One region of the Pseudalkalibacillus sp. R45 genome, then DNA from elsewhere that is predicted to be linked to it. Evidence: riboswitches for the same ligand, from Rfam matches in the RefSeq annotation. Region 1 holds a riboswitch; each other region holds the start of a gene.
What was found. Region 1 has a riboswitch for cyclic di-GMP ahead of sinI (DNA-binding anti-repressor SinI). Riboswitches for the same ligand answer to the same signal wherever they lie in the genome.
Positions count from the first base shown of each region.

Region 2: it holds a riboswitch for cyclic di-GMP, as region 1 does, so the genes downstream of both, ACTWQL_RS05330 (DUF5667 domain-containing protein) here and sinI (DNA-binding anti-repressor SinI) in region 1, are expected to answer to the same signal.
Region 3: it holds a riboswitch for cyclic di-GMP, as region 1 does, so the genes downstream of both, ACTWQL_RS07970 (DUF192 domain-containing protein) here and sinI (DNA-binding anti-repressor SinI) in region 1, are expected to answer to the same signal.

Region 1 is NZ_JBQQCL010000002.1:257,593-267,373, reverse strand. It holds gene ACTWQL_RS07180 (hypothetical protein) at 526-1,854, shown strand; gene ACTWQL_RS07175 (hypothetical protein) at 2,005-3,501, shown strand; gene ACTWQL_RS07170 (hypothetical protein) at 3,512-5,050, shown strand; gene ACTWQL_RS07165 (DNA alkylation repair protein) at 5,076-5,336, opposite strand; gene ACTWQL_RS07160 (hypothetical protein) at 5,435-5,566, shown strand; cyclic di-GMP riboswitch class II at 5,633-5,717, shown strand; gene sinI (DNA-binding anti-repressor SinI) at 5,741-5,902, shown strand; gene ACTWQL_RS07150 (SipW-dependent-type signal peptide-containing protein) at 6,262-6,960, shown strand; gene sipW (signal peptidase I SipW) at 6,966-7,541, shown strand; gene ACTWQL_RS07140 (TasA family protein) at 7,620-8,213, shown strand; gene ACTWQL_RS07135 (TasA family protein) at 8,325-9,029, shown strand; gene ACTWQL_RS07130 (class D sortase) at 9,037-9,642, shown strand.
Region 2 is NZ_JBQQCL010000001.1:1,148,418-1,158,198, forward strand. It holds gene ACTWQL_RS05305 (penicillin-binding transpeptidase domain-containing protein) at 1-1,795, opposite strand, end outside; gene ACTWQL_RS05310 (acyltransferase) at 1,967-3,025, opposite strand; gene ACTWQL_RS05315 (hypothetical protein) at 3,219-3,347, shown strand; gene ACTWQL_RS05320 (GNAT family N-acetyltransferase) at 3,411-3,995, shown strand; gene ACTWQL_RS05325 (DUF2569 domain-containing protein) at 4,079-4,615, shown strand; gene ACTWQL_RS05330 (DUF5667 domain-containing protein) at 4,920-6,026, opposite strand; cyclic di-GMP riboswitch class I at 6,153-6,237, opposite strand; gene ACTWQL_RS05335 (S8 family serine peptidase) at 6,710-9,781, shown strand, end outside.
Region 3 is NZ_JBQQCL010000003.1:60,797-70,577, reverse strand. It holds gene ACTWQL_RS08020 (cytochrome-c oxidase) at 29-400, opposite strand; gene ACTWQL_RS08015 (redoxin domain-containing protein) at 668-871, shown strand; gene ACTWQL_RS08010 (HD domain-containing protein) at 910-1,503, shown strand; gene ACTWQL_RS08005 (metal ABC transporter substrate-binding protein) at 1,539-2,474, opposite strand; gene ACTWQL_RS08000 (metal ABC transporter permease) at 2,493-3,350, opposite strand; gene ACTWQL_RS07995 (metal ABC transporter ATP-binding protein) at 3,347-4,096, opposite strand; gene ACTWQL_RS07990 (metallophosphoesterase family protein) at 4,531-6,300, opposite strand; gene ACTWQL_RS07985 (hypothetical protein) at 6,398-6,943, shown strand; gene ACTWQL_RS07980 (YbjQ family protein) at 7,076-7,393, shown strand; gene ACTWQL_RS07975 (GNAT family N-acetyltransferase) at 7,406-7,963, shown strand; cyclic di-GMP riboswitch class I at 8,424-8,510, shown strand; gene ACTWQL_RS07970 (DUF192 domain-containing protein) at 8,595-8,957, shown strand; gene ACTWQL_RS07965 (Flp family type IVb pilin) at 8,957-9,151, shown strand; gene ACTWQL_RS07960 (A24 family peptidase) at 9,218-9,733, shown strand; gene ACTWQL_RS07955 (TadE/TadG family type IV pilus assembly protein) at 9,730-9,781, shown strand, end outside.

The DNA of each region.
Region 1 (9,781 bases):
AGACTTCATCTCATGTCAGATGAAGTCTTTTTGTAAAGACAAAAATTATAAAATTGATCAAAGCTTTTTTGCAAGTGAACAGAATAACTCTGAAATTGAACAGATTCCGTTCAGTAGTGAACACTTTGGTTTTGACAAAATTAGCTGACATCTGTTCCATGTGTCTATTCCCTAAACCAACCAATTTCTTTATTAAAAGAAATTGGTTTTTAAGCTATTAAACTTGATTTCCTCAGTATCCCTCACTTATTTCAAACCGTTCCCAAAGTTGCCCATTACGGGAACAATTTTGGTTAAGTGAAATCCAGAAAGCTGAGCAATACGGGTTGATTGATACTTGAAGAGAGTTTTTTAACTAAAATTCAGTAAAAAACTCATTTTTGTAGAGTTTTTCCACATCTATCTTTGAAAAATCCCCTATCAATCTCCTAAAAACTAGAACTTATGGTAGGATGAAGGATAAGGGGGGAGAAGGAAATTAATAGAAGCATCGTACTGAAAAAAGTTATATCGATCCTGCTTGTTTTGACAGCATTTCTTTTTATAAGCGAGCACCTTCAAAAACAAGAGGTTAGTAACATAAAGGAAAATGATGAAGAAAAAGATTTCACAGTCGTCGATACATATGATCAGGTTAAATTTTATAACAAATCAGTTTCAGGATATCGGTTAAGTGAAATCCAGAAAGCTGAGCAATACGGTTTGATTGATACTTTTGAAGAGAAAATTGTTCCCGTAATGGGCAGCAAACGCAACGTCCAAATTCATGAAGCATGGAGCAACAATCGGCACATCTATCTTCTTTATAGTGTCAACTTGTTACTGCCAGATAAGAGTCCGGAAGATGTACCATATTTAGAAGTCGAACAACTTACTTTACATAATCCAAAAGAATCACCTATAGAGGTTAACGTGCAATTTTACAGTACGAACGGGTTTGAAAACCGTACGAGATATGCAAATGATGGTTTTGTTTTTGAGGATAGGCTTTATCGAGGCATATGGATCCAACCAGAGGTATATGATGCCTATGAAGAAGTGCTTGGATGGAGCGGATCAGAAGCCGAGAATGAACAGGAGATTTTCGAACGGAATCTGGAACGTGTAGAAAATGTAGCACTTTCAATGCTGCACTTGGTAGATGGAGAAAAAACACATCAGGTCGAAAAGATTCCACTCGAAATGAAATTCATGCATAAGGAAAAAGCACTTGAAACGATTGAAATTGATAAAACTATTCAACTCGAAGAAGACACTGAAGCACACGTAAAACGGCTAGAGGTCCACTTGGGGCAAAACCGGTTGTATCTTGATGTTAAACCTGATCCAGAGCGGTATTATGCATATTCATTCAAGTTCAATGGTGGGGAACATGAGTCTGGGCTCCAATTTGATGAAAATGGTGATTCGTACCTATCGACTATTTATATAAATTCCGATGAATTGCGACTGGAATTTGAAGGTGGAATGATCCCCACAGATGAGGCGTTCGAATTTGAGATCACTCAACAAGACATTACTGATTTCAAGCATCGCCAAACCGAAGACTCTTCATTAATGGATCTCAATAGGGAACTAGGAAAACTGGCTACAGGGCGTACTTTCAAACTGGTCGGTTTGGAGTTTGAAGATGATCCGAAAAATGTCATGAATATTCACTTGTCGATGGAAACACCATGGAAAAATTATGGTCCTACCTGGTTCCTTGATTATGCCGATGTACTTGTTGAAAAAGAGAATGGCGATCATCCGAACCAAGTTGATTCACATGCTTACATTGAGGTTACAAATTCGAAGGGGAATCTCATCCCATTGTTAGGAATCGCAGGACACTCAAATCTTAATGAAAGCTGATGGATATTGCTATGGAAACAGAAGATTTTATGGATTCAGATGGATTGAAGTTCAGGCTCTTCCATTTCTCAAAACCTGTAGAATTCAATTCAGAAGAAATCACGATTGCGATTCCTGAGTAGGATCAGAATTGAAGTTGGGAGGGCTAATATGAAAAAGAAAAGGCTGATAAAGATCATTCCCATTGTTCTGGTCATGGTAGCTTTTTTCGTAATAAGTGAAAAATACCAGGAGCGGGAAAGAACAGCATTTTCTGTTGATGAAGAAAAGTTCAGGGTCGCAGAATCAGAGGCTGATTTACGAAAACAGTTGAGATTTGAAGTGGATATGCCCGATTATGGCTTTCAGCAACGTGTGGAAGAATTCAATCTGGACACCCAAGTTGATAATGTCAATGTGCCGATCATGGAAAAAAGACGTGATTTCCGAATCCACTCGGTATTCAACCAGCATTTAGGATTGCTGATCACGTATAGTTTCAATCTGTTGCCGGGTGATGAGGAACCCAATGATGTACCTTACTTGCTCCTAGAGCGGTTAACCTATTTTGCTAAGGACAAAAAGCCTTTGGAAATTCCCGTCCAGAATCCGATCGAACTCCATGCTTCTAATTGGAGGAATGATGGGATTGTATATGGGAACCGCCTCTACCGGAGAGTATTCATCGAACCCGACTATCAAAAATTACAGGATTCCTCTAGCTGGTCACTGGAAAATGATTGGACGTCATGGGCAGGCGCAATTGATAAGATACAAAAAGTGGAACTTAAAGACAGCCATTTCGTAAAGAATAACAAACGGGAAGACAAACCGATTTACATAGAAGATATTATGTTGAAAAGCAATTTTGTTGGTGAAAACACCGTGCTTGAGTCAAGAGATCTTGAAGAAACACTTCAACTGAATGAAACAGTTTCGATCCAATTTAACAGATTGGAGACATTGTTGTACTCCCAAAGGTTTTACATAAATATCAACTCAGAAGATGATACAAGCTTGAGGACTCTGATCTATGAACTCAATGGCCGTCCCGACACAGCGTTAATCGAAAAAGATAAAAATGGAAATCAATTTTTGACGTTACCGATCTTCGAAGAAAACATGAGGGACCGTTTCGAATTTAAAGTATTGTCCGCTGAGATCCCTTCAGAAGAAGAATTGACTTTTAAAATTACAAAAGAAGAACTCGCCGCCTATCGTCAAAGAGATGTCGATACCATTCATAATATCAACCGCAAGCTAGGGGTAGTAAACGGAACCCAGTTTACTCTGCATACCCTCAGACCAAGCGGAAGTGGACCTGACAGCACGACGATCGGCTTTGAATTGAAGAAGACCAACCCGGCGAATTCTCGCAGCTCATTCATTACCGACTATACAAGTATAGCGGAGGAAATGGAGAGTTATTCAGAAGAAGAGAGGGATCGCCTCGAAGGACATCCTTTCATACAATTGACAGATCAAGATGGTAATACAATCCGAATTGATGATCAATATGGTCATGGTGTGGAAGACAATGTACATATCCAATACTTCGGCATAGAAAAAGAAACATTCAAACAGGTAGATGAATTCAATGTACGAATATGGAATATCTCGAAGTACCTTAATACGGATGAAAAAGAACTCATTATAGAGTTTAATTAAGGGGGAAAAGATGAAAGTGAAAAATAAATTTATCAAGATTGTACCTGTCGTACTGATTGTCCTGGCATTCCTGTTCATAACCGACATGTTCAAGGAAAAGGAGCGGACCTCGTTTGCGGTAGATGAAGAAGTGTTCAATGTGGCAAAGACAAAAAGCGAACTGAGTGAAAAGTTGAACCAATCCGTACGAAGTTATGATCCACAGCAACTTCAACTGATTGAAGAATATGATCTTATGACGGAAATAAAGGATATAGAGGTAGATATCTTAGAAGAAAGGCGAACTTTCAAAATCCACTCGGTCTGGAACGAAGACATGCGTCTCTTGGTTACCTACAGCCTCGACTTATCTCCTTTTGATGATAAACCGGAAGAGATTCCATATTTGTCACTTGACCGCCTTCAGTATTATGCTGATGGGCAAGCACCGTTTGAAATTGCGGTTGGAAACAGAGATCATCCTGGAGGGTCATATTTACCTAATGACGGTGTTGTCTATAAAAATCGGATTTATCGCCGTTTATGGATTGAGCCTGAATTTAATGAAAAAGTGTTCCAGGATTTTTCTGAATGGCTGGGTGCGGAACAAAAGCATACTTATAATACAGAGGCCGTTGAAAAAATAAATAAAATCGGATTTGGCGATATCGGATTGATCCAAAAGAGGGAAGATGATTCTGAAAAATCGATTGCTATGGAAGATCTGTCATTTGATTATCCTTTTAAAAGCTGGAACCCGATTTTAGAGAAGAAACCGATCAATAAAACCGTCAAGCTAGCTGATGATATAGAGATCATCTTTACCGACCTTGAAATGCGGCTGAATTTCAGTCAGCTGAATGTTGAGATTGATTCACCATACGAGATCAACAGATTGAATTATAGCTATAACGGGAACCAAGACTTCGCACCGATCCAAACAAAACCCGACGGACAGCAATTCTTAGGTCTGCCGCATTATCAGAGTCTTAACTTTGTAAATACTGAAGAGCTCAACCTGAAAGTTCTCGGCGCAACCTTAAGTACCAATGAAGAATTGTCACATACACTCACGAGTGAAGATTTACAGCGATTCCTGGAGTACGATAAAAAAGGAAAAGAAAGCGTGGAAATTAATCGTAAAATAGGTACGGCCAATGGTATCGAGTTCAACCTTACCAAAATGGAAAAAGATCAAATCGGACCTGGAGCGAATGATTTCAATTATGGTTTCGTCTTATCTATAAAAGCTGATAAAGAATTGCAAGGCCTCCATTTCGCAAACTATACCGAATACCAAAAACGATTAGAAGAAATGCCGGATTTAGCTCAATATAGAATTGGTGAAGCCTTTTACGAATTGACGGATCAGGATGACAAACCGATTTTATCGCAACAGGGATACTCACAAGGGGTACATTCTGATGGTGAAATATACGAACAACAGCAATTTTTCGGTATGAAAAAAGAAGATTTTGACCGCCTTGAAGAAATGAAGATACGGTTATTCCAGATCCCAAAGCATATCGAATTTGATGCCAATGAACTGACTGTCGAATTGAACGAATAAAAGCACCTTTTACGGGTGCTTTTTTCTACGATAAAAAAGGGTTTTGGGACGAACTGGCGCGTGCTTTGAATGTTTCTTCGTTTTCGATCAACCCGCATGCAGCGCATTGTATACGATATTGTGACCCTTTGTAAGGCATATGGAACATCTCAAGGTCATCGTTTGAATACTCCTCAACGACTTCACCCGATTGCGGATCCAGCTTCACGCCTTTAGGAATCTGTTCAATCACATTAAAGCGGGTTCGATTTGTTTTACAGCCCGGACATAAATAAGGTCCACTCATAACGAACACCTCCTATACCTTAGATTGACCAAAAATAGAAGAATTATGAATTACAATTGGTCCATACTAATAAAAACAAATGTCAGGAGGATCGAACGATGGGCAAACAGAAAAAAGGTAATGCCAATGCACAACGCAACAACAACGCAAAAGAAATGGAACAACGCTCAAAAGTAGCAAAAATGCCAAGCTACGCGGAGAACGAAGTGAAGAAGATGGAGAGTGAATGATATTCTCTGAAAAATACTGTTTTATTAGGGCAAAAGACGTACTATAATAAGACTAAATAACACGATTTTGTCGTGGGAGACAATGAAACGTATTTCGTATGTGGGCACTTTGAAATACGTGGAGTCACTAGTGCAACCGACCCGATCTATTTATAGATGGGGTTATTTGTGTGTATGGAACTTAAAGTCATGTTGAAAGAACATTGTGATCCAGGAGATGAAAGAGGCGGAAGAAGGCTGAATGATGACCGAATCGAAACAACGGACAAAGAATGGGTTACACTTATCCTCGAAGCCAAAAGGCTCGGACTCACGAAAGCGGAAGTAGAGGTATAGTTGAAAACTACAAATACAAAGAAGCTCGAAACAATAACTAAATTAACTCGTTAATCCCGATGAAAGAGAATCGGGATTTTTTATTTCTAATTGTTCTTCTAAAAGAACAGTAAAAACAATTCTATATAGCAATGGAGTCATATTAATTTATTTGCGTTCTTTAGAAAGAAATTTTAAAAATAACGAAATAGTATGAAATACAGAGTAAAACGGAGGAAACAGACTAAAAGGTTCTTCAAAACGAACAAAACAGCTCTATTTACTGGTTTTATTGTTCGTTATATAGGTATATACTCCGAGTATAAGATGTTCTTAAAAAAGAACAAAACATCAACCTATTAGAAAAGTAGGTGAAAGGATTGTTAGAGCTACCAAGTCGTAAAAGAAGAACCAGGAGTTCAATCAAAAAGAAAAAATACAGATTGTTTGTAAATTTTACACTAACGCTTTTTATTTTCTTCCTATTTGGTTTTACAGTTCAAAGCACGTATTCATATTTCAGTGATACCAGTAAGGTGAGCGGGTCAATAACTGCAGCAACAGATTTTTGTGCGGATAAGGCTTATAAAAAATCTCATAAAGACCTGTGCAAGGATAATGCTGGAATCGGAAACGGTCCAGAAGATGGGGATGAAGACACTGGGGATAAAACAGATCCAGATAATCCGGGTCATAACAAGGATGACTGTGATGATCATACTAGTGCCCCATGTTCAGGTAAAGATGAAGATAAGAAAACAGACAAATCTGATGATTCTAGTACCGAGGAACAAGCAGATACTGATGTGAAAGATAATGCAGGAGATGAATCTGATAAAGCTGATTCTTCTGAAGAGAACAGCAATGAAAATGGAAATGATGCTGATGATTCAGAAGAAGATGAAAATAATGAAGACCAAGAGACTCCGCCACCAGATGAAACTCAGGGTTCTGATTCAGATCAAGTAAAATCCACAAATAACACATCTGATACTGGTGAGGCAACAAAAATAGATGAAATAAATGATGAAGAAGTTGTAGATCAATCTAGTGAAAATAAAAATGATTCAACGGAGTGAAGCAAATGAAAACAGCTTTAAAATGGATAAGCAATATCACGTCCTGGATGTTATTTGCAATATTCATTGTCATGATCTTTATGGTTGTAAGTTCAAAAGCATCCGGTGGAGAACCAAACTTCTTTGGTTACCAACTTAAGTCAGTATTGTCAGGCTCAATGGAACCAACATTTGATACCGGATCTGTTATCGCCATTGATCCCTCAATTAATAAAGAAGGTTTAAAGAAAGATGACATCATTACCTTTAAAGAAGATGCAGAGACATTGATCACCCACAGGATAATAGAAGTTAAAAAAACAGAGAATCATGTACAGTACATCACAAAGGGAGATAACAATGATGGTGCAGATTTAGAACCTGTTCTTTCAAAAAATGTTGTAGGTAAATATAATGGCTTCAACATTCCTTTTCTTGGATACTTTATGAACTTTGCAAATTCGAAATTAGGTACAGCAATTCTCTTGATCGTTCCAGGGGCTCTAATGATCATCTATTCAGCTTACTCAATCTGGAAAGCTATTCGAGAAATAGAGGTACCGAAGAAAAAAGAAGAATCCAGCACTACAACAAGCAATTAAAACATGTTGAATCTCCGCTTTAGCGGATTCAAAATAAAAATTTTACATACCCAAATGGGTGAAGGAGGAAAAAGAAAGATGAGTATTAAAAAGAAATTAGGTTTGGGCGTAGCGTCAGCGGCACTGGGTTTAGCTTTAGTTGGTGGAGGGACTTACGCGTACTTTAGTGATGAAGCTGTAACAAACAATACTTTTGCAGCAGGTACTTTAGATTTATCAGTTGATCCTACAACAATTATTGATGTAGATAACCTTAAACCAGGTGATACTATGCTTCGACAATTTGATCTTGTAAATGGTGGTTCGTTAAATATTAAGGATGTTGTAGTTAATACTGATTATTCTGTAAACGATACTAACGGAAACAATGTTGATGATCTTGGCGAACATATTCGAGTTAACTTTATGTTGAACGTAGATAAACTTGATGTTCCAATCTACTCAACCACATTAGCTGATTTAAAAGCAATGTCTCCAGAAGCAGTTGCAGATTCGTTTGAATGGCTAGGAGATGCATGGGGTACAAATGGATTAGTCGCTGGTACAAGGGATGCTTTATATGTTCAATTCGAATTTGTTGATAATGGTGCAGACCAAAATGAATTCCAAGGAGATTCCTTAGATCTTGAATGGACTTTTGTCGCTAGCCAAACAGAAGGTGAATCAAGATAATATTTTCACAAAACTAATGGGAAGGTGGGATTATCCCGCCTTCCTATTCTAATATCTACAATTATTGAAACTCCTTTTATTTAAAAAACTTACATTTGAGGAGTCAACAATATGAAACTTATAAAAAGTTTATTAATTAAACTAGCTGTCATATATAGTGCAATAATGCTAGTGAATGTTTTTTACCAACCAGTCACGAATACTGGTGCTGATGAAAGTTCACCGGTGTTAGACATCAGCACTTCACCAGCAAGTTATTTGTTTGATGTGAAGAACTTAAAACCTGGGGATTGGGCAGAACGAAAATTAATTGTGAAAAATGACGGGAACATTGATTTCAACTACAAGACACTAGCAAACTATAAAGAAGGTTCTAAAAAACTTTATGAGCAGTTAGAAATAAAAGTTCAAGATCAAACAGGCAATATTTTGTTTCAAGATAAATTGAGTAAATTTGATTCTTTAGCTGAACGTGAGTTAGCGCATCATAATAATGAAGAGTTTGTGGTTACAGTCACATTTCCACCTGAATCTGGTAATGAATATCAAGGATTATCTACAGCATTTGATTTAGTTTTTACTGCGGAAGGGAACAAAGAATCTGCTCCTCCTAAAGATCCAAAGGTCGGAGAGACTCCAAACAATGGCGAGACTCCAGGTGAAGAGACTCCAACTAATAGTGGAGGTTTACCACAAACAGGTGAATCAAATCCAATTTGGTATTACTTATCAGGAATTATGTTAGCTGGACTCGGTGTGGGTATTATGAGAAAACGTTTGACGAGTGATCGTCCTCGTATTCGAATAAGAAGGTGAATTATTCATGAGATTGCTATTAGGGTTATTCATCTTTTTAATTGGTGTGGGGACGGCTTTTTTTCCTTATTTAAAATCACAATACAGTATTCATCAACAAGAACAACTTCTTTCAGAGTGGAATCTAAATGACTCAACCACTGCTGAACAGAGTTTCACTGCTTTATCCAAGGTGTATGCATCAGATGATGAAAGTACAGAAGCTCCATCTTCTGGTGAATTGGTTGGTACGATTGAAATTCCTAGTATCGATGCTAAATTGCCAGTCCTTGAAGGAGCTACTTTATCCAATTTAAAGAAGGGGGCAGGACATTTAGAAGGGACATCTTTTTTAGGTCAATCGGGAAATTCAGCCATCGCTGCACATCGAAGTTACACGTACGGTAAAGATTTCAACCGTCTGAACGAAGTAGAGTTAGATGATGAGATCATAATAAAAACAAAAGATGAAACATACACTTATACCGTATATCACACCACAAGAGTCCTTCCAGATGATACTTCCGTTCTAGAATCTGATCCTTCGGAAAACATCGTTACCCTCATTACCTGTGATCCGATCAAAGATCCTACCCACCGATTGATTGTTCAAGCAAAGCTTAAAAATCCATAAGAAAAGGGGATTTACCCATGATTCGTAGGCTGAATGGTGATTATATTTCTTACATTAATAACAGAAAAATCTGTCTTACTTATAACCATGAGGATATAGGTGAAATTTCGATCAATAATCAATTTATAGGAAAGTGTCC
Region 2 (9,781 bases), on a different contig from region 1:
CATCATTTGCTGTACCGGCAGGGCTTTCAAAGACCTGGACAAGATCCTTCACGATCGTGTTTGCCGTCTCCTCGCTGATCACATTCTCTTTCCAAGTTTGTGATTTTTCTCCATCTGTAAAAAGGATCGGTTTCAGCAACTTCCCTTTTGTAATAAATGGCGTGTAAGTCAACCCTAAATGAAGCGAGCTCATTTCCGCTTGACCTTGCCCGTAACCTGTATCTGCCAGCTGGCCTTCACTGGTGAAACCATCATTCGTGATCTGTGAAGCCTCGATTCCAAGTGGGAAAGGAATCTTTTCATCGAAACCGAAACGCTTCGATTCTTGTAAAAATGCCTCCCCGCCGATATTCAATATCGCTTTTGCAAAATAGATGTTATCCGAACGCACGAGGGCATCCTGCAGATTGACCTGGGTGAGTGGACTTTTTACCCTCGTTACATAATGGTCACCCCAGGATTCCTTCTGCCAGCGGTTATTAGCCGGAACCGATTTTTTCTCAGCTGGATCGATTGCACCAGTTTCAAGGCCGATCGCAGCTGTAATCGGCTTGAATGTTGAGCCTGGCGCATAGGTTTTACTGAATCGGTTCCGCAATGGTGCTGATGGCGCATTCAACAATTCATTGTACCGTTCTCCAGATACACCAAAGACAAATTCGTTCGGATCATAGGACGGCGTACTTACGAGCGCTAGAACTTCCCCGGTTGTCGGATTGATCGCTGATGCTGAGCCCGCATCCTTTCTCATCTGATGATAAAGCGATGATTGGACCGTCGCATCGATTGTCAACGCAAAATCCTTGCCATCAACAGGCTCGTTTTTAGCCAGGATATCCTTTGTCGTACCATCTTCACTTTTGATGACAATTTCACCGCCGTGCTGGCCTCTCAGTTCTTTTTCCAACGCTCGTTCAAGACCAGTTTTTCCAATAACATCTTGAGCGGTGTATCCTTCCTCTTTCTTTTTCTCCAATTCATCTGCCGTAACTTTGCCGACATATCCCGTCAAATGAGCCGCTACCTGCTTTAACGGATACACACGAGCTTTTTTCTCCTGGAATTTGGTCCCGTTCAGCGGCCGGATCGCTTCGATTTTCTCTCGATCATCGTCTGCGACTGTTCCCAAAGGCACAAAAGAGTCATCAGTCACCCATGATTTGTTCAACTCTGCATTAATCTTCTCAACCGGGACATTGATCAATTCCGATAACTTTTCCTTCACTTCTTCCGCATCTTCCTTCATCCAGCCAGGAACGAGTCCGACCTGTTGAATGACCCCATTGACCGCAAGCCCCTGCCCGGTCTTATCAAAAATTTCACCGCGTTCAGGTTTGATCGTGGTTGCAGAAAGCGTATCCCCTTCTTGCATACCAGCAACAATCATCGAAGGGTTCCAGTTGATCGCCCACTTCTCGTTGTCTTCACCTTTTTCATAAACGAGTTCAGCTTTATAGGACGTTTCGAGCGGACCTGCCAATGTATCCATCGTTACGGAATAATCGAAGGTCGGCTTATCCTCTTCCTTGTATTCCTTTTCTTCCTCTGGCAATTTGTATGTAGCTTTGAAGTTGCTCATCTTGATTTCTTCGTAATTCTTTTTATATCCTTCCGCAAACGTCTCTTCTGTAATCTGCTTTTTCGATTCCTCCGATAAAAGACTGTACATTTTTGCATAGTCTTGTTTTTCCCATGCCTTCATGTAACTTTCAAATGTCGTTTCAGGCTTCGGTTTTTCCGAACAACCGACCAGTGTGAAAATGAGACATATAAAGATGAATAATGTTCTCCGCAAGTCTGACCATCCCCCTAAATTTTTACTCCCTTATTATATTCTACTATTTCTTTCCTTATTTTTGTTGCAGGCTGCTTTTTTACCTTAACGCCACACTATTAATAGACGAACAACATGGAATTAAGTTACAACGAAAAAAAGCCCTCGCAAAAGGGCTTTTCGAAAACGTATTTATTTCTGCATGCGCGGAACGGGAATGATATATTGCACAAATGATAATTTTCGGATCGCCTGGACGATTCCGATCGAGAGCAGCATCACCACTACATACATGATTGGCAAGCCTTTTGTAGCCCAGGCTGTGTGAGGCAGAATTTGATTTAGAAACAAGAGGACCAATGGGTGGACGAGGTAAATTCCCATTGACAGCGTCCCGATCAATTTTAACGGTTTATAAAGGATCCGCAGGTTTTGAATGACTGGAAAAAGTCCGATGACAGCCATACTCAATAATGGGATATTGATCAGATTTGTCATCCTATTCGAGGGGATCGACCCCATTATTTTATATTCGTAAATCGCTAAAACATAGACAACAACGACCAAAAGCACCAATTTCGTCTGACTGGTGATGAGCTTTGTGATCGAGCGCCAATAATAGGCTAAAAAGCCACCAAATATAAAGTAAAAGATCCATGTGAAAATGAATACACGGTTACTTAAGATTGCTCCCAATCCCTCTTGCACGGACAAGAAATGGGATAGATTTATGAAAAACGCACTGATTATGAATGAAAGAATGAGTGCGATCGTCCATGAACGTTTTGTCCTTATTGACTGCAATATAGGAAAAATGAAATAGAACTGGATGACAATGACCATGAAATATAAGTGATAAAACGAAGCACCCGTCAAGAATGATTCGATGAAATCAGATCCCGTTGGCAGGGTGGCCTTCAATACAAAAACATTGATCAGCAAATAAAAGATACTCCAAATGACAAACGGCATGACGATTTTTGTGAATCGTGATTTTAAAAATCTTTGAAAATCAAAGCCTTTTGCTTTTACCTGGTGAAACAATAAGAAACCGCTTATCAACGCGAATGTCGGTGTTCCGAACCGCCCGAGCTGGTTTAATGCGAATGTCAACCAGTTGTAGGTCTGGTCATGTTGATTATAATAACTTGCACTAAGGTGTACCAGCACAACACCGATACAAGCGAATGCACGCAAAAAATGAATTTCTTCGAAAAACTTACCCTTTGGCTTATCAAGTGTTTTTTCCACTAGTAACACCTCCCCTAAAAAATTACTACAATTAGCAATTCGGCCTTATGGGAGGCAAAGTGACCATAAATCGACTTACAATTTATGTAAAATGTTGATTTGACGCCTACTCAGGCAATTGTAAAATTTGGGTTGCAGGAGTTTTAACATTGTAAACGAAATGACTGTTAAGTGAAAAAAAGGTGTGACAGCAATGAATGAACAATTATGGACGTATGTCCGTGGGGTCATGTGGGATTATGAAAGTGTGCCGGACAATGTAGAATTTGTGGAGTGTCCGGCGTTACTGATGTACAAGACGGAAGGGTCATCAAGCATTTGATCAAACAAAGTTGCGAAGGTTGAAGTTGAGACTGATGAAGCGTTCGAGCAGTTGATTGGTGAAGTGGAACGTTTTTATCAAGGCAAACCATACTCCTGGTGGATTGGTCCGGATTCTGCGCCTGAGGATTTGATTTTAAAAGTTGAATCGGCGGGGCTTGAGCATGAAGACACCTACTACGGACTGGTGAAAGCCGTTGATCGGTGGGAAAAGGTTGACCTGCCTTATTCAGTGCGAAATGTAGTGGATGAGGATGATGTCAGTCATTATGTTGAGGTAAGTGCAAAAATCTGGGGATATGATGATGCCACGAAGGAAACGTTGGTACAGCAGAGGCTTGCGTATCTAAAAGTTCCTGGCCGTCGAGGCGGTTTTTTGATCGTCATGGACGGGGATCGTGCGATCGGCTATGCAGGATATCGATTCAGTAGTGACGGTGACGCGATGTATCTCTCAGGAACCGGCGTTTTGCCGGAGTACCGTGGGCAAGGCATTTATCGTGCGCTTTTATCGAGACGGATGGAGCTTGCAAGTTCATACGGGAGCAACTGGATTGTCACGCAAGCCCGGAAAGACACCTCAGAACCGATTTTACGAAAGCTGGGGTTTGAGGAAGTCGGTAAATATGAGGTATATAAAAGAACTTGAATATTTGGGTAGAATGCTCTAGTTTCCTTTGGGGAAATTGCGGGTATTAAATAGCAGATTAAGGAAAACGAAAGGAGATCATTATGGGATCTAAACACGAAGGAATCGCTGGATGGTTGATTTTGATTGTTGTTGGTCTTCTGTTCGTCCCGATCATTCGTCTCTATGCCCTTTATCAAAGCTATGTGACGGTCTATGACACACCAGCCTGGAGCATGTTGACGGAACCAGGCAATCCGATGTATCACGCATGGTTTGCACCTACCTTTTTCGTTGGAGCAGCCGTGGATTATGGGATTGTGGTTTTGTCGATTGTCGCGTTGTGGCTGCTGTTCAATAGAAGTCCTTCTTTTCCGAAATACATGATTTACTTCTTAGTTGGCGTGACGGTTTATTCGATTGCGGATGGATTCATCACCAACTGGATCTTCAGCTCACTTCCGATATCGGAAGAAATGCTTGCATACATCAAAACCCAAACCTATAGACAGCAAATCGGCTCATTGGTCTCATGCCTGGTTTTGGTCCCATACTTATTGAAATCAAAACGAGTCAAAGCAACCTTCGTGAAAAGGACAAGCTTCAACCAACCCCTCTCCGGCGGAGGGATATCGGTGTAGAATTTGATGGATGAAAATCCCGGTGCCAGGCACCATTTGAGACCCCTTGGTACCATTGACTTTCTGTTCGGTGCCTGGCACCGTTTGAGAACCCTTGGTACCGTTGGCTTTCTGTTCGGTGCCTGGCACCGTTTGAGATCCCTTGGTACCATTGGCTTTTTGTTCGGTGCCTGGCACCGTTTGAGATCCCTTGGTACCACTGGCTTTCTGTTCGGTGCCTGGCACGTGACTAGTGTTGCTTATAATATGAAAGAGAACTCCACAATTTGTGTGGAGTTCTCTCTTTTTAACTGGCTGAACGGTGTTAATTTCTTCCGTGTCCGTTCCCTTTTCCGCGATCCTTTTCGTGTTTACCTTTGTTTCCACGGTCTTTATCTTGCTTACCGTGTCCACGATCTTTTTTGTCATTGTTATGGTCTTGCTTACCTTTTCCTCGTTTTTCTTGAGCTTTTTCAGCCTTTTCTTGGGCTTTTTCAGCCTTTTTTTCTGCTTTTTCTTCAGCCTTTTCGGCTTGTTTTTCTGCTTCTTCTTCAGCCTTTTCAGGTTGTTTCTCTTCTTCTTCAGCTGAAGCCTCTTTTTCAGTTTCGGTCTCTTCAGTTTCTTCGCCTTCAGCTTCTTCCTCTTGATCAACGTCTACTCCGTATTTCTCTTCAAGTTTTGCAATCTTTTTATCAAGTTTAACAAAAGCTTTTTGGATATTATTCATCAAAGAAGCTTGAGCATTCGGGTTTTTCACATGCGTCAGAGCCATTAGAAGTGCATCTATGTTATGAGATAATTTTGCCTGAAGTTCGTCCTCCTCGGACCCATCTTCTTCAGTGGTTTCCTCATCTTCTGTAGATTCCTCATCTTCAGTTGACTCTTCTTCTGTACTTTCATCCGTTGGTTCTTCCTCATTCACTTCTTCATCAGAAGTCGTTTCTTCTTCGGTACCTTCTTCAGTTTCTTCTGAAGATTCGTCTTCCTCTGCTTTTTCCATGGCAGCTTCTTGCGCTTTCAACGCTTCTTCAAGCGTCTCTTGGGCCAATTCCTCTTGCCCTGCTGCAAAAAGCGCATTCGCTTCAGCGATCCGGTTTGCTGCAATCTCTGCTAAAATTTTCGCTTCTTCATATTCATCTGAAGCTACTGCTAGACGTACATTCTCGATCATCGTTTTTACAAAGTAGAAAAAGTCCCCTGGAAGCAGAGATGGCTCTTCGGTTTCTTCTGCTGATTCTTCATCTTCAGGAGCCTCTTCGCCTTCTGTCGTTTCTTCCTCCGTACCTTCTTCAGTTGTGTTTTCTTCATTCGTTGATCCCTCAGACACGTCGACTGTTGGTGTAGACTCGTCTGTGTTTGCAAATGCAGCTGGTGTTGCTCCGAAAAGCAAAAGTGAAGCTGCACTGATCGTTGCGATCCATTTTTTGATCAAGTTCTCCATCCCCTCTGTTTTTTTTCCATAAAAAAAGCAGATTGCCGAGGCTGTATGTAACGCTCAACCCAGGAATTTGCTGCCGGACCCTCTCACGGGCTCCAAGTTATGTAGGTATTCTGATCCTTAGGCAACTGGCTGACATAGGTATAAACCGTTAGTCCCTTTAGCTTTGCGTCACTACCTTTCGATAGCTTTGCCTTTATCTGCTTTAATTAGTTTTATTATACAAGAATTCGACAATATTTTACCAAGTCAAAATTACCCGTTTTTTCAGAATTTTTCTAGTTCCAACCGATCATATAACATAATTAATTCGTAATTACGTTGCGAACAGGACTAATAACCTAGGCTTAAGGTCTTTCCTTTTGTATTCGCACTTTCAACACTTGTTAGAATTAGAACTGCTTTGTCCAGGTAGTACTTTTACGCGTTAAAAAACTTCCAGTATAAGCTAAATTTAATTTTATCTGGATATTAGTTGGTAACATCTCCCTGATTACTTTTTACCGAGTAATATGGGGCTTTTTGTAGATGTTTGACAAATATTGTTTTGATACTTTTAAATGACAGATTATTTTAAAAATAAAAATATCTGCAGAAAACGATTGAACAAGGAGGCGAAAGTCAGAAATCGAAGGTCAGAATGATATTTGGAGAAAAGGGGTTTTTAGGTGGTTAGATTGAACAATTTCAAGAAAAGTGTCACTCTCTTATTTATTTTCCTATTAGCATTTTCTAATTTATCCTTTGCCGCAACGCCGAACATGAATAACGGCAGCCAAAGTTCAGAAAATGCAACAACAAAAGAAGAAGCTTTAGATACCGTAAAGGCTGATTTGCCATTTAAAGCGAATGATCAAGTCAGAGTGATTGTAGAATTAGATGGTAAAGCTGCAATCGAATTGGCAAAGGAAAAAGGAACAAATTATTCCAAGCTAGCAAAGCCATCGCAAAAAGTATTACAAGAAAAAGTAACGACTGGACAAAAGCAAGTAAAGCAAAGCATCGCTGATCAGAAGGTCAACATAAACTATAAATTCAACTTTACGACTGTTGTTAATGGATTCAGTGGTGAAGTCCAATACAGTGAAATAAAAAATATTGAAAAACTGCCTGGCGTAAAGGACGTTTACTTATCAAACGAATACGAAAGACCGATTGTTGAACCTAATATGGTCACGAGCCATGAATTCATCCAATCTTATAAAGCATGGACAGAAGGAACATACAAAGGTGAAGGAATGGTCGTTTCTGTGATCGATTCAGGTGTAGATCCATCTCACAAGGATTTCATTCTTAGTCCGGAAACGGATGCCGATCTCTCAGAATCAGAGGTTAATAGTTTGAAAGAAGAACATGATTTATCTGGTACTTATTTTACTGAAAAAGTTCCATACGGCTATAACTATTTCGACCGCAATACGAAAATCCGTGATTTGGTGCCAGATGGATCCAACCACGGAATGCATGTAGCAGGTATCGTTGGCGCGAACGGTAATCCTGATGATGGTGGTATAAAAGGGGTTGCACCTGAATCGCAACTATTGGCGATGAAAGTTTTCAGTAACGATCCTGGATACTCCTCTACTTTTTCAGATGTTTACATAGCAGCAATCGATGACTCAATCAAATTAGGAGCAGATGCGATCAATATGAGTTTAGGCTCTGTGGCTGCTTTCTATTCTCCCGACGATGTTGCAAACCTTGCAATAACTAGAGCCGTAGATAATGGTGTCGTCGTTTCGGTTTCTGCCGGCAATTCCCGTCATATTGGTGACCCTGTGAAAACGCCATTTGCAGAGAACCCTGATATCGGTGTCGTTGGTGCACCGGGCCTATCCTATGATTCCATCCAAGTTGCTGCTTCTGGAAATAAGCAGACGTGGTATAACTATAATCTATCTTTAAACGGAAATCCGATTGATGGTTTTGGATATTCAAGTGATGATTGGTTTGAAAAACTCGGCGATCAAGAATATGAGATTGTTTCGTTGGGAAGTAAATATGGTTCCGAGGCTGATTACGAAGGAATTGATGTTTCTGGTAAAATTGTTGCAGTGTCACGTGGTGGTTCCCCAGCTCCATTCATAGACAAAGCAGCGGTTGCAGCTGAACAGGGTGCTGTAGGAATTATCGTGGTAGACACTGGCGCAGGCGGAACCATCTACCGTGATCAAGGGCATTTCGACATTCCATTCATGCTCACGACAAAGGAGACTGGCGACCAGTTAAAAAATCTCTATAATGATGGGAACACAAGCCTTAATTTTGAGGTTGATACTGCTGAACCATCTCCACAACAGGGACGTCCGACCTCTTTCTCTTCATGGGGATCAACGCCAAGTCTGGATCTTAAACCGGAAATCATGGCGCCGGGTGGTAATATCTACTCTACACTCAATGATGATGAGTACGGATGGATGAGTGGTACGTCCATGGCAGCTCCTCATGTTGCTGGAGGCTCTGCTCTCGTAATGGAATACATTAAAGAACATGAGGACTATAAAAACCTATCTTCTAGTGAACAGGCTCATTTAGCAAAAACGTTATTGATGAATACAGCTGAGGTTGTCAAAGGGACGAATGGTCATGCCTTCTCCCCTCGTTTGCAAGGGGCAGGGCAAATGCAGATCCATAACGCAACAATAACTCCTGTTCGTGTCGTGGACCCAAATACAAACGAAGCGAAAGTTGAATTGCGTGACTTTGTAGAAGAAACGGTCAATTTTAAAGTAGAAGCGATCAATGATTCTGACGATAAAGATGTCACGTATGAAGTCAACGTGGATGTGCTGACAGATGCCATTCAAAGAACCGAAGAAGGAGACTTGAACTGGTCTGCAGCTGTAGAAGCTGAAGGGAACCCTCATTTACGTGGCGGCGAGCCCTTAAAGAATGTAAGTGTTGATGCTCCTGAAACAGTCACAGTACCAGCTGGCGAGTCCGTCGAGATTCAAGTCAGCATCGACCTTACCGATGCAAGGATTCCTGGTTACAATGAAGACGGGTCACCGAATGAAGACGGATTCGACTTAAAAGAAGACATCTTTATAGAAGGGTTTGTCCGTTTAGAAGATGTAGATGGTGAAGAAGCCAACCTTGTTGTCCCTTACCTCGGTTTTTATGGAGACTGGGATCGTCCTAGTATCATTGACGGTTTGAACCACATAGACGATAAATTCTTTTATGAATTTTGTTGGGGAAATCCATGTGCCGGCCTTTATCATAAACCTGGTAAAGATGGATACCTTGGATGGGATCCGATCAATGGTTTTGAAGATGCCGTAAGCAAGTATGCTATTTCTCCAAATGGTGATGGCGTCTATGATATCGTCACGCCTATGGTGACTTTCTTAAGGAATGCTAGTGATGTCCAATATAATATCTTGGATGAAGATAAGAACAAAATCCGGACCCTCCGGAATGAAAAGAATGTTAGGAAACACTATGCAAGCTGTTTTTGCAGAAGAGATACCGGTTACTTAGCAGAACGCGGCTGGGACGGAAAAGTGAATGGTGAAGTTGTCCCTGATGGTAAATACTATTTTGAAATCAAAGCCCGTGTGGATATGAAACATCGCGAAGCAGACTGGCAAAGTAAAAAGATTCCTTTTGTAGTTGATACGATTCAACCTGAGGTTTCGGCTGATTATGACATCGCGACAAAAAAATTGACCTGGGAAGCGAATGACAGTGAAGGTATCGGACTTTCTCATTTCCTTATCAAAGTAGATGGAGAGAACGTCCTGCCA
Region 3 (9,781 bases), on a different contig from region 1:
AGTGCCACTACACTCAGAGGAAATTTCCTCAACCTTCTGCTTTTACATTTTTCAAGATGTTGATTACGAACAGCAGGATGCTGATGACGGTGATGGTAGCACCTACTGCGATTACATTTTCGAATTGCTCGTGTCCATAAACGAAAAGGGTAAGGCCAACCATCATGACCGGAAGTCCAATGTTGTGACCCCAAAAATGGATTTTAGCGAGCCGTGTTTCGGCAGCTTTAGGAAAAAGATGATAGATGATACCCGCCAGTGTAAGTGCCGTCCATCCTAGCAAGTTGATGTGTGCATGTACAGGCGTTAAGCTGAACGCATGCTCCATCGACATGTACATTCCGATCAGCACACCAAGCGCGAAGTAGACTGCTGAAATTTTGATCAATTTAATACTCATATGATTCCACCTTTCTCACAAAATTTTCCTAACAGTAATGTATACGAGTCGCCCATCATTTTTAGCACTTTTGGAGAGGGCCGAATGTCTTAGCGAATCGAAATACCAATGTTTAGAGCTTTGAAATAAAGGGATACTTTAAAGGTGAACGTTGCAAATGAAGGAGGTTTTATCGAATGGAAGCACCATTGGAAGTAGGACAAGCTGCTCCGGACTTCAATCGACCACATTTACGCGCACAATGTATTTGCTGCAAGTCTTGGAACATTGCCTTATCCGCTTTTATCGGATTGGTTCAAGAAAACGGCAAGGGATTATGGCGTCTTGAACGAGGAAAACCAGACTGCAAAACGATCCGTATTTTTGGTAGATAAAGAAGGGATTCTCCGTTATAAAAATACCGAGTTTGACGCGAATGATCGCAATCAATACCTCGATGTCTTTTCTCATTGCAAGCATCTTTGTGTATAATTTAGAGGAGAAAATGAGAGACAGAGGGGGAGAACGTTTTGGATATCACTCGTTTACAGCAACAGATGGGATTTTTGATTGAAATTGATAAGCTGAAAAATGTATTGAGGCAAACCCATATCACAGGAGAAGTGCGTCAGGAGAACGATGCAGAGCATTCATGGCATTTAGCTATGATGGCGCTTATTCTCGATGAGTATGCAAATGAAAAGGGGATCGATATCCTGCATGTCATCAAGATGCTTCTCATTCACGACCTGGTAGAAATCGATGCGGGGGACACCTTCGCGTATGATGAAAAAGGGTATGAAGATAAGGACGAAAGGGAAGAGCAGGCTGCAGAGCGGATCTTCTCGATTTTACCAGACGATCAAGGTGATATGGTCTATACACTCTGGCGGGAATTTGAGGACAGGGAAACACCTGAAGCAAGGTTTGCAGCGGCGTTGGATCGTTTGCACCCAATGCTCCTCAACTTCGCAACTGAAGGGCTTGCCTGGAAAAAGCACAACATCAAAAGAGAACAGGTCATGAAGCGTAATGAAACGATCGCGGAAGGGTCAGAAACCCTGTGGGAATATGCCCAGGCGGTCATTGAAGACGCGGTAGAAAGTGGATATTTGAAAGATTGAAACGGGATGGCTCACGACGAGCCATCCCTTCAAAATTAATGTTTGTTCAGTTGTTCTCTGATGGTATCGATGTTCCATTTCATCATATCGATGTAAGTGTCACCGTCTTCACCAGGTTTCCCGAGGGAGTCGGTGAAAACCTTACCTCCGATCGGTACACCTGTTTCACGAGACACAGTTTCCATGCTGCGAGCGTCGATACTCGTTTCAAGGAAGAGCACTTTGACATCCTTTTCTTTGATCAGGTCGACTACCTGACGGATTTGATCCGGTGAGCCCTGATTTTCAGCGTTGATCTCCCAAATGTAACCCGCTTCAATATCATAGGCAGCACTGAAGTATTTGAAAGCACCTTCACTTGTGATCAGATAGCGTTCTTCTTTCGGAATCTCACTGAAACTGGTCTTCGCTTCTTCGTGAAGTTTCTCCAGTTTGCTTATATATTCTTCTGCATTCTTTTCGTAGGTTTCTTTATTTTCCGGGTCGACCTTGATAAGACCGTCTCTCACATTTTCGACATACTTGATCCCGTTGGAAATATCAAGCCAAGCATGAGGGTCTTCTTCCCCCTCTTTACCTTTCGTCGTTAAGTATTTCGGTTCGACACCCTCGCTTAGTTTGAATACTGGGGCATCTTCACCATCTTTTCCAGTTGTGCCGAGTAATTTTTCAAACCATGAATTTCCGGCTTCCAGGTTTAAACCATTGTAGAAGACAGCATCTGCATCGGCTGTTTTACTGACGTCTTCTGGAAGGGGGTCGTATTCATGCGGGTTGGCTCCGATTTTAACCATACTATGGACTTGAACCTTATCTCCGCCCACATTTTTGACCATATCCTGAAGGATGGAGTAGGTCGTCACAACTTGAAGCTTCTCATTATCAGGTGGTTCCTCAATATTGGTGCTGCAAGCTGCAAGTAACAGCGCCATCAACACCCCTACAAATAGAAAATACGTTTTCTTGAGCATTTTTTCATGTTCCCCTCTCTAGTTCGCTAATGAAGCTCTTTTTCTTGATTTGATGACTTTTCGGATGAAGCCGTGCCTTGGTGACAACAAGAACACAGCTATGAACATTGTTGTTGATACGAGTACGATTGTCGCACCAGATGGAAGATTATAGATAAAGCTGTAATACAATCCGATAACAGAAGCGAGGACACCGAATCCTGCTGAAAGATAGATCATGACCCATAAACGATCAGTCAAAAGGTATGCGGTGGCAGCCGGTGTGATCAGCATTGCTACGACAAGAACGATTCCCACTGTTTGCAAGGAAGCGACCGTCACCATCGTGAGCATCGTCATCAATAGGTAATGGATCAATTTCGTCGATAGACCATAAGCTGAAGCCATCGTCGCGTCGAAGGAAGTGACAAGCAGCTCCTTGTAAAAGAAATAAACGCCTGCGATGACAAGGATCCCGATGACCAATGTGACCCACATGTCTGATGGCCGGACAGCAAGTACGTTACCGAATAGTATGTGATACAAGTCTGTACTGCTTTTCATAAAAGTAATTAAAATGATCCCGGCCGCAAACGCAAAGGTGAACAGGATTCCGATGGCCGTATCGTTCTTCAGACGGCTGTTCTGGCTGACAAATCCGATTCCAATGGCAGTCAATACGCCAGTGAATACTGCTCCGAAGAAGAAGTTGATACCGAGCATGTAAGAGATTGCGACCCCTGGCAGGACTGCGTGGGAAATCGCATCTCCCATCAAAGCCATTCCTCTTAAGATGATGAAACATCCGATGACACCGCAAATGATTCCTACCATAACCGAAGTGATCAATGCTTTTTGCAAAAATTCGTAGTGGATGATGGCTTCAAAGAAGTTCATGCCTGATTCACTCCCATATCGTTATTCATGAATGCGAGCGGATTGCCATACGCCTTGGAAATCGTGTTCGCTTCTAATACGTCAGTCACATCACCTTTAGCGATCAGCTCTTTATTCAATAAGATCAATTCATCGAAATACACATTCGCTTTACTGAGGTCATGGTGGACGACCAGCGTTGTTTTTCCTTCTTTCTGCAATTCTTTTAAAATTTGAATGATCGTGTTTTCGCTTGAAACATCAACACCGACAAATGGTTCATCTAAAAAGAGAATGTCTGCCTGCTGGGCGAGTGCTCTTGCTAAAAAGACACGCTGCTGCTGTCCTCCTGATAGCTCTCCGATCTGCCGTTTACTGTAATCCTGCATGCCGACACGTTCTAAACATTTGTAAGCCCACTCACGTTCTTTCTTCTTCGGGCGTTTGAATAGACCGAGATGCGGATACGTTCCGATCGTGACAGCATCGAGGACGTGGATCGGAAAATCCCAATCGATATCATTCCGTTGTGGTACGTATGCGATTTTCTTCCTCACTTTTTTCACTGGGTTTCCAAGAACTTCGACTTTGCCCGTTTCGGATGGAATCAGCCCCATCATCGCTTTGATCAACGTCGATTTTCCAGCTCCGTTAGGACCGATGACCCCGACAAGAGCTCCTTCATCTAATTGAAACGACACGTCTGTCAAAGCGACGTTCCCGAGATAAGACACGTTCAAATTATTGACGGTTAAAGCATTTGACATTCTGTTACACTCCTTCCTGTTAACATTTTTTTGGTTCTTTCATTTTTTATATGCTCTGATGCTTGTGTGCGTAACTAACAACATTCACCTTGTAAATAAAAGTTGTGCGCGTGCAACTTTTTCGTAAAAAATAAAAATGACTTTTAGTGACAGTCATAATATATGCCTGATTATAAAAATGTTTCCCATATACAAAACTTAAATCATTCGAATCTGATTGTCAACAGAAAACTTTTGATGATTATCGACAAAAGAAAAGCTCCCGGAGGAAATGGCTCATCCGAGAGCAAAGAGGGGGAGAGTTATATAAGTTCTTTTAAAAAAGATTAAGGTTAGCGATGAAAAACAAGCAGTGGAAATATACGAGACTCCTGCGGGAAAAGCGAGTATATTTCCACGCCATTACAATGGAAATATTGTTAAGAAAACAGCTTTTAATTAATATCAATTTCTTTCGTACTGTTCGCTGGGACTGTCAATTCAACTTCGATATATTGTTTATTACCAGAAGCGACATTTTGTTTCACTTCACCTATAGAAACAGTATAGTCACCTTTTACTACATAAATGGGAACAGTGATTGTCATATCTTTTTTCAATCGGTTCGTGACGGTGACTTGCTGTTCTGAAGCGGTGCCGTCGTTCTGATTTGCATAGCTGGATTCCAGGGACATGATTCCAGCAGTTGTATCCCCGTTTTGATAAACAGGTACCGAGTGGCCTGGTTCTTCGTAGTTATAGTCAGTGATCTTTCCATCCTTCATCTGGAATGGACGGAATCCGACCCATGGCTTTCCGGACAGTTCAATAGCAGTTGTAGTCGTGTAAAGGATGCCATCTTTTTCGGTTACATCGTCAATATGCGTGTGGCCGTGCAGGCTGATATCGACATTGTATTGTTTCATGACGTCAATCAGTTCATGAGCATTTTCACCATGCCATTGCTGATCATATTTGATGCCGAGCTTTTCTCCGAGCGCTAAGGTTTCAAGATTTTGAGGATTGTGTTGGGCATCATACTGCTTCCAGTATTCCTGAACTTCTTGATCATCTTTTGGCCAAATGTCACGGTCACGCCAGAGCGGATTATGATGGGAGAATAAACCTTTGACTTGACCGGCCTGTGCTGTATCTTCATTTTTCTTCAAGTCTTCTTTTACCCAATCAAGCTGCTTTTGTCGGATTTGACCGCCCCACGTGGGAACGGACACAGTTCCATGGCCGCTTCGGTCGAATTTATGCCAATCGAACGAGTTGTATCCGATGAAATGAGCGTAAGGGCCATAATCAAATGAGAAGTATTGCGGACCAAAATATTGTTCCCAGTATTCCGCCCCATCAGCAAGCGTCGCGTCTTGCGCATAGTAATCATGATTACCTGGAACAAGATAGACAGGGACATCCAATTTTTGCAGCATCTTATACGTTTCTTCATATTCGTAGATGTACTCTTGCGGATTCATTTGACCGTACATCAGATCCCCTGTTACGACAACAAAGTCAGGGTTTTTCATGTTGACTTCCTTGATCGCTTTTTGCAGGTAAAGCCACCGTTTTTCAGGATCTGGATCCCACATGCCAGCTTCCTTCACACGGCCTGGATCTATGGATGATGGATCATCATGGTCACCTAGGTTACGAGGTGAACCGATGTGGGTATCCGTCAGGTGTAAGAAGGTGAAATCCTTTTTATATTCGTCGACCACTTTCACGGAATGGGGCTGTTCATCCGTTTTACGTTGTCCGTTAGAAGTGTATTCGATTTCTAAGTCGTACAGTTCCTCAGGTATGTTTTCAGGGATTTGAACCGTTACATCATAAATGGTAGAACTATCTTTCCAATGTGAGTCTCCAGATGAAACCTTCTTGACAGGTAGATCGTATGTTTCTGTAAATGCAGAATGATTTGTCGGTTTAAGCTTAATACTCCAGCTTCCAGCTTTTTTCCCATGGCTGTCGATTTTTACTGTGAGGGTCTGCCCCTTCTTTTTGATAGCGGGTGTTGCAAAGAGTGGATAGATGATGTCATTGACTTTCGGATCGACCGCGATGTTCGGTGCTTCATCTAAAAAATTCGTCGTATTCCCGATCCCGCCGTCCTGTTGACCAGTTGTATCTAAAGGTCCTTCAACAGCATTCGCTGTCACCGGTATGATTAATGAAAGAGCTGCTATGAAAAATAAAACCTTTTTAGACCAGTGCATATGTGTGTAACCTCCTGTGTTATATTCGGAGTCAGTTTAGCACTGGATTGTAAAGCAGGTTTAAAAAGCAAGTAAAAATAAGTTAGGGGGATTGTAAATGCAAAAGGATGTCATAGAAAGGGTTTCACAGGAATTAAATAAAAAAGAAGTCCTATGGGGGATCGGCGGGTCACATGTTCTGTATGAACATGGGCTCGATATCCGTCCTAGTGACGTGGATCTTGTGATTGCAGGTGAAGATTCAGAAAAAGCGAAGGACGTACTTGATCGTATTGCTGAAAAGTTGCCAAGCGAGACGAAACCGCCATATAAAACGAAACATTTTAATACCTATCTAATTGAGGGTGTATCGATCGATTTCATGGCAGGTTTTGCAGTGTTACATGACTCAGGCGTTTATGAATTGATATTTGACCAACAATCGATTGCCTATCATGACGAAAACATTCCATATACTTCCCTGGAAGATTGGTTTGTTCTTTATCACTTGATTCCGAAAAAAGGGAAAAAAGCTGATCTTATTGAATCTTATTGGAAAGAAAATGGCGTCAAGAATCCTTACTTACTGAAGAGGGCATCCGATCGACCTTTACCTGAAATGGTGAAACAACGAATTCACAAATGCTTGTCTTTGATGAGGTGAAAAATGTCCAGATATAAATCTCTCATATTGCTTTTGACGGTCGTCTTCCAGGGAGCAGCAGTTGTTTTCTTGTTTTTCAACTTCTGGGTCTCGATCTTGTTGTTCTTCATTTACGGAATTGCCATGTTAGCACTGTTCATAGTGACTACTGATACTGTTCCTGGTAAAGAAGTCATCGAGTTGAAAGGGTTTGTAAAAGGGAGTACCATTCAGGCTAAGCATGTTGGAAAAGATATTCTCGCAGGACTGAAGACGATCATCGGGGGCGAAATCCGAGAATACAACGAAATGATGGAGCAAGCCCGTAAGATCGCGATTTCAAGGATGGTCGAGGATGCAAAAGCAAAAGGTGCAAATGCGATTGTTGCCTGTCGTCTGCAAACGTCTTCTGTGATGGCGAATGCTTCAGAAATCGTAGCGTATGGAACAGCGGTGAAAATCAACGAATAGAGGGGGACAGTCATGATCGAGATTCGAAAACTGACACCAGAGGATGCGGAGGATTATTTTAAGCTGAGATTGGAAGGACTGAAAAAGTTTCCTGAAGCCTTTGCATCTTCTTATGAAGAAGAAATTGAACGAAAAGCTGAACAAGTGGCAAACCGATTAAGAGCACAGAATCCTGATACACATTTTACAGCCGGAGCTTATTATGACAGGGAACTCATCGGAATCGGAACGTTTTTGCAACGAGAACGCAACAAAACGAAACACAAAGGTGATATCGTAGGAGTGTATGTCGCAAAGCACTTCCAAAGGAATGGTATCGGGTTCAAGCTTTTGCAGTATTTGGTAGAAGAAGCAAAGAAAATAGAGGATTTGGAACAGATCCTTCTGACGGTGGTGTCGGAAAACAGATCAGCCATCCGGTCGTATGAAAAGTTAGGATTTGAAGAATATGGCCTGGAAAGACGCTCGCTTAAAATCAATGGCTACTACTATGATGAATCGTTGATGATGCTGATGTTGAAAAACGGAACGGAAATCGAGGAAGCCAAAGAGGCGTTGGATATTCCATAATCACAAGTTAAAACAAAAACGAACTCTCCTTTCAATAGGGGAGTTTTTTACTTGTGTAAAAACAGAGCGATTGGTCCTGAATGTATGGTCGTTTCTGATTCTGAATATCTATGAACCTTTTAAGGTGAAAACAAGAAAAGAATCTTTCGTACCAGGAAAAAGGTTTAGGTACAAAGTATATGGGGGTGCTTTTTCAACCTTTATTAGAACATATATCGTTCTGTTTTAAAAACTTTTAAGTAAAAGGTTTAGAAATGAATCCAATGACCTAGTTAACGGGATTTTATTACCAATATATAACATATTACGACAAACTATAGTAATGCTGATTTTTCCATTTTAGTAACAAGTATCCACTAAATGTTCAGAAAAATTTAATAATATTGACTGATGTATTAAAATTTTCCATTTCGTATGATGAAGTTACAAAATATCGGATTCAACGACAAACATCGATGAATCTCGATAAAGGCAAAACTGGTGAAAGCCAGGGGCGCAAAACTACAGGGGCTAAGGTGCACGTGCACTAAGCCAGCCAGTTACCGAAAGATCCAAGGGGTGTTTTTGTTTTGTGCATGACCCTGCTTTCGGTAAAGGCAGGGTATTTTTTGTTGAAGAAGGAGGTGGAACCGTGGAACTCATTAACCAGTCAAACGGGATCGTCATCGCGGAGAAAGTCATTCCCGCATATTCATTTTTCAAAAGATTAAAAGGACTTATGTTTACCTCATCATTTCCCGAAGGTTATGCCGTCCACATACAACCCTGTCGATCGATCCATACGTATTTTATGAAATACGAAATCGACGTGCTTTATCTCAATGATGAATATGAAATCATTGCAGCTGAAAGCTACGTCCGTCCCGGGGAGTTTGGAAAACTTCACAAAGGGACTACGTCTGTCATCGAGATACCAGCAGGAACCATCCACAAGACGAAAATCGAACCTGGACAAACCGTCCAAATAAAAAATCTAAAGGAGCGAGTATCATAATGGAAAAATTAAAAGCATTGATCACAGAAGAACAAGGACAAGGTATGACTGAGTATGGATTGGTATTGGGAGTTATTGCAGTAGCGGTTGTAGGTATTTTAATTACTTTCAGAGGTGAAATTGAGGAGTTATTCAATGAAGCAGTTGATGCAATTGATAGTCGTCCTACTGAAGAATCTACTCCTACAAACTAATAAATTAACAACGAGGTTGGCTCCTCTTTTTGAGCCAACCTTTTTTAAAAGAAATGAGGGAATCGAATGATTTTCGATATAGTACTACTCATAATCCTGATCATCTGTGTCATTACCGATATTCGCAAACGACTCATTTACAATAAGGTGATTTTTCCTGCACTTATCCTTTCTTTCATCTTGCATCTTATTGTTAATGGTTGGTCGGGTCTGGTCACCTCTCTTCTAGGTTTCCTTTTAGGGTTCGGCATCTTATTGATTCCTTATTTCATGGGAGGGATGGGACCTGGTGATGTAAAGCTGCTTGCGCTAATCGGAGCATTGAAGGGACCAGCATTCGTTTTAAATACCTCGATCTATATGGCGTTGCTTGGAGGTTTGCTGGCGCTTGGAATCATCATTTTCAGTGGTGGAGCGTTCAAGCGGTTGAAATATTACTTTCATTGGCTATATGCCAAGAAAAATGGCTTAAAAGTCCCTTTAGCTTTAACAAAGGATTCAATGAAAGCGACCTATCCATACGGAGTGGCGATTGCTGGGGGAGCGATTCTTAGTTTTGTCGGGAAGGCGTGGTTTTCATGATCAAAAATGAAAAAGGACAGTCCATGGTGGAAATGGCGCTCGTTTTAC